DNA from 4 places in the Bradyrhizobium sp. BEA-2-5 genome. Region 3 is predicted to be linked to each of the others. Evidence: riboswitches for the same ligand, from Rfam matches in the RefSeq annotation. Region 3 holds a riboswitch; each other region holds the start of a gene.
The links. Region 3 has a riboswitch for cobalamin ahead of RX327_RS15200 (DUF1636 domain-containing protein). Riboswitches for the same ligand answer to the same signal wherever they lie in the genome.

Region 1: it holds a riboswitch for cobalamin, as region 3 does, so the genes downstream of both, metE (5-methyltetrahydropteroyltriglutamate--homocysteine S-methyltransferase) here and RX327_RS15200 (DUF1636 domain-containing protein) in region 3, are expected to answer to the same signal.
Region 2: it holds a riboswitch for cobalamin, as region 3 does, so the genes downstream of both, RX327_RS04940 (TonB-dependent receptor) here and RX327_RS15200 (DUF1636 domain-containing protein) in region 3, are expected to answer to the same signal.
Region 4: it holds a riboswitch for cobalamin, as region 3 does, so the genes downstream of both, RX327_RS03410 (TonB-dependent receptor) here and RX327_RS15200 (DUF1636 domain-containing protein) in region 3, are expected to answer to the same signal.

The regions. Positions count from the first base shown of each region.
Region 1 is NZ_CP136629.1:7,024,604-7,026,800, reverse strand. Features, by position in the region: partial or broken gene metE (5-methyltetrahydropteroyltriglutamate--homocysteine S-methyltransferase) at 1-1,296, opposite strand, end outside; cobalamin riboswitch at 1,404-1,624, opposite strand; gene RX327_RS32730 (glycosyl hydrolase) at 2,168-2,197, opposite strand, start outside.
Region 2 is NZ_CP136629.1:1,086,145-1,088,341, forward strand. Features, by position in the region: gene RX327_RS04935 (GTP-binding protein) at 1-496, shown strand, start outside; cobalamin riboswitch at 722-917, shown strand; gene RX327_RS04940 (TonB-dependent receptor) at 1,024-2,197, shown strand, end outside.
Region 3 is NZ_CP136629.1:3,297,786-3,299,982, forward strand. Features, by position in the region: gene RX327_RS15190 (cobyric acid synthase) at 1-350, opposite strand, end outside; gene cobO (cob(I)yrinic acid a,c-diamide adenosyltransferase) at 363-1,016, opposite strand; cobalamin riboswitch at 1,053-1,273, shown strand; gene RX327_RS15200 (DUF1636 domain-containing protein) at 1,366-1,740, shown strand; gene cobW (cobalamin biosynthesis protein CobW) at 1,737-2,197, shown strand, end outside.
Region 4 is NZ_CP136629.1:760,894-763,090, forward strand. Features, by position in the region: gene RX327_RS03410 (TonB-dependent receptor) at 1-803, opposite strand, end outside; cobalamin riboswitch at 966-1,167, opposite strand; gene RX327_RS03415 (FecCD family ABC transporter permease) at 1,280-2,197, shown strand, end outside.

The sequences.
Region 1 (2,197 bases), 3.7 Mb from region 3:
CACTGCCTCGTCGATCCCGGCAATACGGCTTGCCACCTTCGCGTCGTGAATGCGCGGCGAGGTCTTGCGCGCTAACGCGGCGGCGTCGGATGCCTTCAAGTCCTTTGCGATCGACCTGCGCCCGCTTGCGAGCGACCTGCCGAGCGCGGCCAGCTCTTCGATCTTCTGCACGGAGAAGGCCAGCCAACTCTTCACCTCGGCGTCGAGCTTGACTTCCAGCGCGAGATCGATCGGTACATGCAGCAGCGAGCACGAGGGCGCGATCTGCACGCGGTTGTTGCCGAGCTTTGCGACGACTGGCTCAAGCCGGTCGAGAATTCTGCTCAGATCGGCACGCCAGATGTTGCGGCCGTCCAGCACACCGAGCGAGACGACGCGGTCGGTGGGCAGGCGAGCGAGGTCGTCGAGCTGCTCGGGCGCGCGCACCAGGTCGAAATGCAAACCGGCCACGGGAAGCGCGAACGCCGTGTCGCGGTTCTGGCCGAGGCCGCCGAAATAGCTCGTCAGCATGATCTTGATCTGCGGCACAGCCCTGGCGATTTCGGCGTAGGCACGCCGCAGCGCGTCATGAGCTGCCTCGTCGAGATCCAGCACCAGACAGGGCTCGTCAATTTGAACCCATTCCGCGCCGCTTCTGGCAAGCTCCCGCAGCACCTCGGCATAGACCGGCAGCAGTCGGTCCAGCAGCGACAGCGGCTCGAAGCCGGCATCCTTGCTCTTGGCGAGCTTGAGGAAGGTGACGGGACCGACCAGCACAGGTCGGGTCTGGTAGCCCAGCGCCTTGGCTTCCTCATATTCCTCGATCGGCTTGCGCGAGACGAGACGGAATTGCTGATCCTTCGCAAGTTCCGGAACCATATAGTGATAGTTGGTGTCGAACCACTTGGTCATTTCTTGCGCCGGCACGCTTTGGCCATGATGGGCGTTGCCGCGGGACGCATCGTGCGGGTCGCCTTGGACATCACCCTGGGTGCCACGCGCCATTGCAAAATAGGTCGCAAGCGGTATCGAGCCGCTGGTCCAGCCATAGATCGGGGCAATCGCTCCAACCATCACCGAGGTGTCGAGCACCTGGTCGTAGAACGAGAAATCGTTCGACGGGATCACCGAGACACCGAGCTTTTTCTGCCGCGCCCAGTTGGCGGTGCGCAATCCGATCCCGGCTTCGATCAATGCCTTCTCGTCCGATGTGCCGGACCAGAAGCTTTCGAGCGCAAGCTTGAGCTCGCGGCGTGGACCGATGCGCGCCGTACCAAGAGTTGCGACCGCAAGTGAGGAGATAGATGTAGAGGACATTGGCTTAACCCCAAATGGGGGCAAAGGCCGTGGTGACACGTCTGGACTCCGCAAGGCGCGTTGAGCGCAAACGGGTCGCAACCGCACCACCGGGACACCCCGCCCGTGGACGTTAATGTTGCCGAGGCAGGTCTCCTGGCTCGCGGGTCCTAGCTATCGTCCGGCCTTCCCGAAGCTTGCGCTTCAGTGGCTGAAATGGACGATGGCTCGCCGCTTACAGTTGCGGGGGCAGCGCCGGCATTGCTTCGTTCCGAAGAACCTGCGCACCGGCTTCCCTCTTAGCTCCAGGTCAATCGTGATCTGGAGAACCTCAACGGTTTCGATTACCTGCAACGGAGGGAGTGCGTCAACCCTCAGAAACTATGGTTGTTGCGGCATCCCGACGGGAATGATGCTCGGTACAACCGAAGAATAGAGTGACTTGTAGTGGTGCAAACCCAACGATCGCATAGAGTTCTGCGCGCTTCTGCATGCTTTCGACAATCTCGTGCGCGTCGCCATCACGTGAAATAGCGGCATAAAGTCTGTTGCACCCTGCTGGCACCCCCAACGCGGACACTGGCCAATGACCGTCGCGCAACCGATGGCCTCAAACTCGGCGGCCGTGCAGAAGGGCGTCTTGCGGGCGAGAGGGCCCTATCCTGCCGATGTCGGAAGCAGTGATGGAGCGCCCGCCGGTGCTGGCGGCCTTCCCACGCCTCAGTATGAAAGCCGGACCAGCTCATTCCGAGCGGAACTAAAATTCGGCTCGAAGCGCTCGGATACGCTGTCGACCCAGAGGCGGAGTATCCAGGCAGGCTTATGTTCCATAACAAGGCGTTCGAACCGTTTGCGGCTGGTGCCCTTCAGATCATCTCCGGCACGCGGATCTTCACTTCGAGGTCACGGTCCAGTTGTTGAA
Region 2 (2,197 bases), 2.2 Mb from region 3:
GGATGTGGTGGCGCTGAGCAAGGTCGATCTGGCCGACGCCGCCGCGTGCGCCGCGATCCGCGACGCCGTGCGCGCGGTGCGTCCGGCGGCCGTGGTGGTTGATGCCTTGCATGGCGAGGTGCCGGCCGCGCTACTGTTCCCGGCGGACCTCGATCATGTGTCGGCGCCGCGCGAGACCGCGCCGCGACGGCCGTCGTCGGAGCGCTTCGAGACGCTGAGCTGGACCTCGGACAAGCCGGTCTCGCTGCCCCGCTTGCAGCAGGCCATCAACCGCTTGGCGCCGAAGCTGGCGCGCGCCAAGGGACTGTTCGAGACGGTGGAACAGCCCGGGCGGCTGACGGTGTTTCAACTCGCCGGCGGCCGCGCGACCTTAGCTGCAGGCGGCGTGCCGTCGCCCGGCGTGCCGCGCACGCGCATCGTGTTTATCGCCGAGATGGGGGCTCTGTCGCGCACCGAGATCGATGCGATCATGCAGGGATGTGTCGACATCGAGTGATGTGAGCTTATGTTTCCGTCATCGTGAGGCACGAGCAGAGCGAGCCTCGAAGGATGGACGCCCGGCTGTGGCCATGCATCCTTCGAGACGCCGCTTCGCGGCTCCTCACGATGACGGGATTACATCTGCGCGTCATCCGCGGATGCCGCTGTGTCATCGCCGCAGCTCCATCCGCCAAAGCATTTGTGCGACAATCGCATCGAATTGACAGCCTTGCCGGCACCACCTATCGTTTTTGCCGACGGTTCCCTTCGGGGATCAAAAGGGAATGCGGTGCGAGGGTAACCCCAATGCCGCAGCTGTCCCCGCAACTGTAAACGGCGAGCCTTTCGTCAATTTGCCACTGGGCCATCGGCCCGGGAAGGCGGCGACAGGCAACGACCCGCGAGCCAGGAGACCTGCCGTCAGTCGTGGTCACACGCGAGCACATTGGGCGGGGGTGTCCTGGTGGGATCGGAGCACTGCCTTTTGGGCAATGCGCCAGTCCGCGTTCGCGGTGACGTGCCACGTTATCGCGAGTCCCTTTCATGTCTCCGTCCTTTCCCGTTGCGCGCAAATGGCGCCTCGGTCTCGTCTGCTCCCTGTCATCGCTGTTGTTGCCGGCCGAAGGCTCGGCACAAACACCTCCACCAACCAGGCTCGATCCGATCGAGGTCGCGCCCTCGGTGACCGCCAAGCCGAAGCCTGCGGCGCGCAGCCGTGACATGGCCGCTGCGGCGCGGCCACGGCCGAGGCCCGCGACGATCGCAACAGCCGGCAACGCGCCGCGCGTCGCAGCGTCGGGCGCATCGGGATCGGCATCGCCGACGCTCAATGCCACCACGCAGGGCGGCACCGGCAGTCGTCTCAATCTGACACCGCTGCTGACGCCGGCCAGCGTCGAGATCATCACGGCGCAGACCATCGCCGAACGCGGCCAGCACAATGTGCTCGATGCCGTCACCCAGGACGCGGCCGGGTTCGTCGCGACGCCGGCGCCCGGCAATGGCGGCCTGTCGTTCAGCACCCGCGGCTTTGCCGGCAGCAACTCGGTGATGACGCTGTATGACGGCACGCGCTTCTATATCGGCTCCGGCACCCTGACATTCCCCTACGACACCTGGTCGACGCAGCGCATCGAAGTGCTGCGCGGTCCGGCCTCGGTGCTGTACGGCGAAGGCGCGATCGGTGGCGTCATCAACGTGATCCCGAAAAAACCGCTCAATACGCCCACTAACGAGGCCGAGGTCTCGCTCGACAGCAACATGACGCGGCGGCTGTCCGTGGACAGCACCGGTCCGATCGATCCCAATGTGTCGTACCGCATCAACGCTACCGGCAACATGTCGGACGGCTGGGTCGATCGCGACAAGACCTCGAACGCGGTAGTCTCCGCTGCCGTGCGGGTGCAGGCGTCGGACAATCTCGCCTTCACGCTCTCGGAGGACTACGGCGACCGCAGCCCGTCGCGCTATTTCGGCACGCCGCTGATCAACGGCTCGATCCAGGACGCGCTGCGCTTCAAGAACTACAATGCATTGGACAGCGCGATCCGCTATCAGGACAGCTGGACCCGGTTCAAGACCGAGTGGGACGTCGCCGACGGCTTCAAGATCAACAACACGCTGTATTACCTGACCAGCGAGCGGCACTGGCGCGACATCGAGAACTACACCTGGAATCCGAAGACCCAGCTGATCGATCGCACGAGCTATATCGAGA
Region 3 (2,197 bases):
TCCAGCACCGCGCCCATCAATGATGGCTTCATCGCCGCGTAGTCACGCGCCCGCGCCGTGGCGATGCGCTTGCCGTGAACGATGACCTGAGCGCCAACATCGGTCTCGGGCTTCAGCAGCACCGGGTTCATGTCGGTATGCGGCTCGACCCCGGCGGCGAGCGCCTGCAGCGCCTGGGCGCGGCCGATCTCGCCGCCATCGACGGTGACGGCGGCGTTGTTCGACATGTTCTGCGGCTTGAAGGGCAGCACGCGCAAGTCCCGCCGCGTGAAGGCACGCGCAAGGCCGGCAACGATGAGCGACTTGCCCACGTCCGAACCGGCTCCCTGGATCATCAATGCGCGCGTCATCGCCGAAGAGTCTCAGAACTCGACGCCGGCTTGCGCCTTGATGCCGGAGCGGAACGGGTGCTTCACCAGCGTCATCTCGGTGACGAGATCGGCGATCTCGATCAGCTCGTCCTTGGCGTTGCGGCCGGTGAGCACGACATGCGTCATCGGCGGCTTTGACGTGGTCAGAAAGTCGACGACATCTGATATCGCGAGATAATCGTAGCGCAGCGCGATGTTGATCTCGTCGAGCACGACCATGCGCAAGCTCTCATCGAGGATCAGCTCCTTGGCCTTCTCCCAGCCGGCGCGCGCGGCGGCGATGTCGCGGGTGCGGTCCTGCGTCTCCCAGGTGAAGCCTTCGCCCATCGCGTGGAACTGGCAGAGATCGCCGAAATGGCCGGTGAGCAGGCGGCGCTCGCCGGTGTCCCAGGCGCCCTTGATGAATTGCACCACCGCGCAGGGGAAGCCATGGGCGACGCAGCGGACGATCATGCCGAACGCCGAGGAGGATTTGCCCTTGCCGCTGCCGGTGTGGACGATGATCAGGCCCTTTTCGCCGCTCTTGGTCGCCATGATCTTGTCGCGGGCGGCTTTCTTCTTCGCCATCTTCTCCGCGTGGCGCGTGTCCAGCGAAAGATCGGTGCCGACGGCGCCGTCTTCAGCGTCGTTTCCATCTGAAATCATCACGTTCCTTCGGCTTGACAAGTGCGAGGCTTGGACGAATGGTGGTGCGGCGTTGGTTCCTGTCCTATGACAGGCGAAGAGGGAATGCGATAGGGTCCGAATCGGCAAGATTTGGGTCCAAAATGCAGCCGCCCCCGCGACCGTGACCGGAGAGATGCCCGAAGCCACTGATTCCCGCGGGAATCGGGAAGGCGGGGATCGAAGGGCAAAGCCCTGCTCCGCAAGCCGGGAGACCTGCCAGCGCGACGAGTTTTGGACCGGCGGACGGGGTGTTCCGCGACGGGGAACGAACCTGTCCAAAATCGGTTCGTGTGCCTCATCGCTACCCGCTGTCAATCCAGGAAGGGCGATGAGCGTTACACTTCATGTCTGCATTACCTGCCGCGCCGGCCAGACGCCGGCGGAAGGTGAGCTCGCGCCCGGTGCACGCCTGCATGGCGCGATCCTCGACGCCGGCGTGCCCGACGGCGTCAATGTGGTTCCCGTCGAATGCCTGTCGGCCTGCAGCCAGGGCTGCTCGGTCGCGCTCAGCGCGCCCGGCCGCTGGTCCTATGTCTATGGCCGCCTGTCCGCCGATAATGCCGCGGATGTGATCGCCGGTGCCTCCGCCTATGCGGCTGCGCCCGACGGCCTCGTGCCCTGGCGCAGCAGGCCGGAAATCTTCCGCAAGCAGTCGCTTGCCCGCATTCCCCCCATTGCCGTCGTGCCGGAGGCCGCCGAATGAATTCGCTCGCAAAAGTTCCGGTGACGGTGGTCACCGGTTTTCTCGGGTCCGGCAAGACCACGCTGATCCAGCATCTGCTCGCCAATGCGAACGGCAAGAAACTCGCCGTGCTCGTCAACGAGTTCGGCAGCGAGGGCGTCGACGGCGAGATATTGAAGTCGTGCGCCGATGCGAACTGTCCGGAGGAGAATATCATCGAGCTCGCCAACGGCTGCATCTGCTGCACCGTCGCCGACGATTTCATTCCGACGATGGAGAAATTGCTGGCGCGCCCGGTGCGGCCCGATCACATCCTGATCGAGACCTCGGGCCTGGCGCTGCCGAAGCCGCTGCTCAAAGCGTTCGACTGGCCGCAGATCCGCTCGCGCATCACCGTGGACGGCGTGATCGCGCTGGCCGATGCCGAGGCCGTCGCGGCGGGCCGCTTCGCGCCGGACCCGATTGCCGTCGAAGCGCA
Region 4 (2,197 bases), 2.5 Mb from region 3:
ATGTTGCCGACGGCGTTGCGCTGGTCGAGCGCATTGTTGACGCGGTAGCCGTCGGACTTGATGCCGTTGCCGTAGAACGAGGTGGACCACGGTCCGGAGTTGAGCGCCGCGGAGACCGCGGCCATGCGGGTGTTGAACGAGCCAAATCCGGCCTCGGCGCGCATCGTCGTCGGCGGGCCGCCGACGCCGTTATTGGTGACGATGTTGATGACGCCGCCGACCGCATTGTCGCCATACAGCACCGCACCGGAATTGCCGCGCGTGATCTCGATGCGCTCGATGGCATTGAGCGGGATGGTGGAGAGGTCGAAGCCGGCCTTGTCGACGTCGTTGAGGCGGCGGCCGTTGAGCAGGAACAGCGTGTTGTCGGTCGCGAAGGCGCCGAAGCCGCGCAGGTCGACCGAGGTCTTGGCGCCGTTCGGTCCGCCATAGGGCGTTTGCAGCTGCACGCCTGGCACCTGCGCGAGGATCTCGGGCAACGACTGCACCGGCGAATGGGCGATGTCGTCGGCGGTGATCACGGCCGAGGAGGAGCCGACAATGCCGGCGAACTGGCGGCCGCCGCCGGTGCCATCCGTTCCGGTGGCCGCGCCGGTCGCTGTCGTGCCCGATCCGCTGCCTGTGTCGTTGCCTTGCGAGGTGCCCGGCGCCGGGCGTCGCGGCGCCGGCGCTTCGTCAGCGGCCGGCCTGGCGCGCGTGACGTTCTGGTCGCGCGGCTTGGTGACTTCGATCGCCGGCAGCTGATCGGGAGCGGGTGCCTGCTGCGCCCGCGCGGCGGAGAAAAGGATTGCCGGCGCGATCATCGTCGACGCGAGCAGAAGCGCGCGGTGTCGCCGATGGAAAGGGAAGGAGAACATAAGCGAGGTCTCGGTAACGTCAGTGGCACGTCACCGCGAACCAGTCTCACCATCGTGCTCACAGCATCAGGTGAAGCTCATGCCTGTACTCCCCGACCGACATCTTCGCGTGTGACCACGGCTGACGGCAGGTCTCCTGGCTCGCGGGTCGTTACCGCTTCGTCGCCTTCCCAGGACCGAGATTCCCAGTGGCTTCTGACGAAGGATTCACCGCTTACAGTTGCGGGGGCAGCCGCGGCATTGGGGACAAGTTTCCCCGCACCGCATTCCCTTTTCATCTCACGAAAGAACCGTCATGTTCATCTAGGGTTCGGCCGGGTAGCAAAGTCAATCCGGCGGAAGTCGGGCAATGGCCGGGCGGCCACGGTTTTTGTCGAGTGTCGCTTGTCTGCCACGGCGATCGCTGTAAGAGCATGGATCCAATGAGCGTGCAGGATTTTGCCTTGGCGGCCGAGGTCGCGGCGCGGCGCCGGTGGGGCGCCACCGCGGCGCTGCTCGCGCTCGTGGCCCTGCTGTGCGTGCTCTCGCTCGGCATCGGGCCGGTGCGGCTGTCGCCGCTCGCGGTGATCGAGGCGCTGTTCGGCGGCGGCAGCGATGTGGCGCAGGTGATCGTGCGCGAGATCCGCCTGCCGCGCACCATCCTGGCATTCGCGATCGGCGGTATTCTCGGGCTGTCCGGTGCGGCGCTGCAAGGGCTGCTGCGCAATCCGCTGGCCTCGCCGTCGCTGTTCGGCGCGCCGCAATCAGCGGCGTTCGGCGCGGTGCTGGTAATCGCGCTGGGCCTCGCCGATGTGCGCTCCTACGCGCTGCCGGTGGTGGCGATCATCGCCGCGTTCGGCTCGGTGTTCGCGCTGCTTGCGATCGCCGGCCGCAATGCCGGGCTGTTGATCCTGATCCTCGCCGGGCTCGCGATCTCGAGCTTTGCGGGGGCGGCGACGGCGCTGGTGATGAACCTCTCCAGCAATCCCTTCGTGGTGCTGGAGATCGCGTTCTGGCTGCTCGGCTCGCTGGAAGACCGGAGCTTCCAGCACGTCGCGCTGGCGCTGCCCTTCATCATCGCAGGCGCCGCCATCCTGCTCAGCCAGGCGAGCGCCTTCCGCGCGCTGACGCTCGGCGAGGAGGCGGCGCAGAGCCTCGGCGTCGATGTCGGGCGGTTGCGGCTCTTCGTGATCACGGGCGTGGCGCTCGGGGTTGGCGGCGCGGTCGCGGTGACAGGCACGATCGGTTTCATCGGCCTCGTTGCGCCGCATCTGATGCGTCCCGTGATCGGTCACGATCCGGCGCGGCTCTTGGTGCCGAGCGCACTCACCGGCTCGGCGTTGCTGCTCGCCGCCGACATC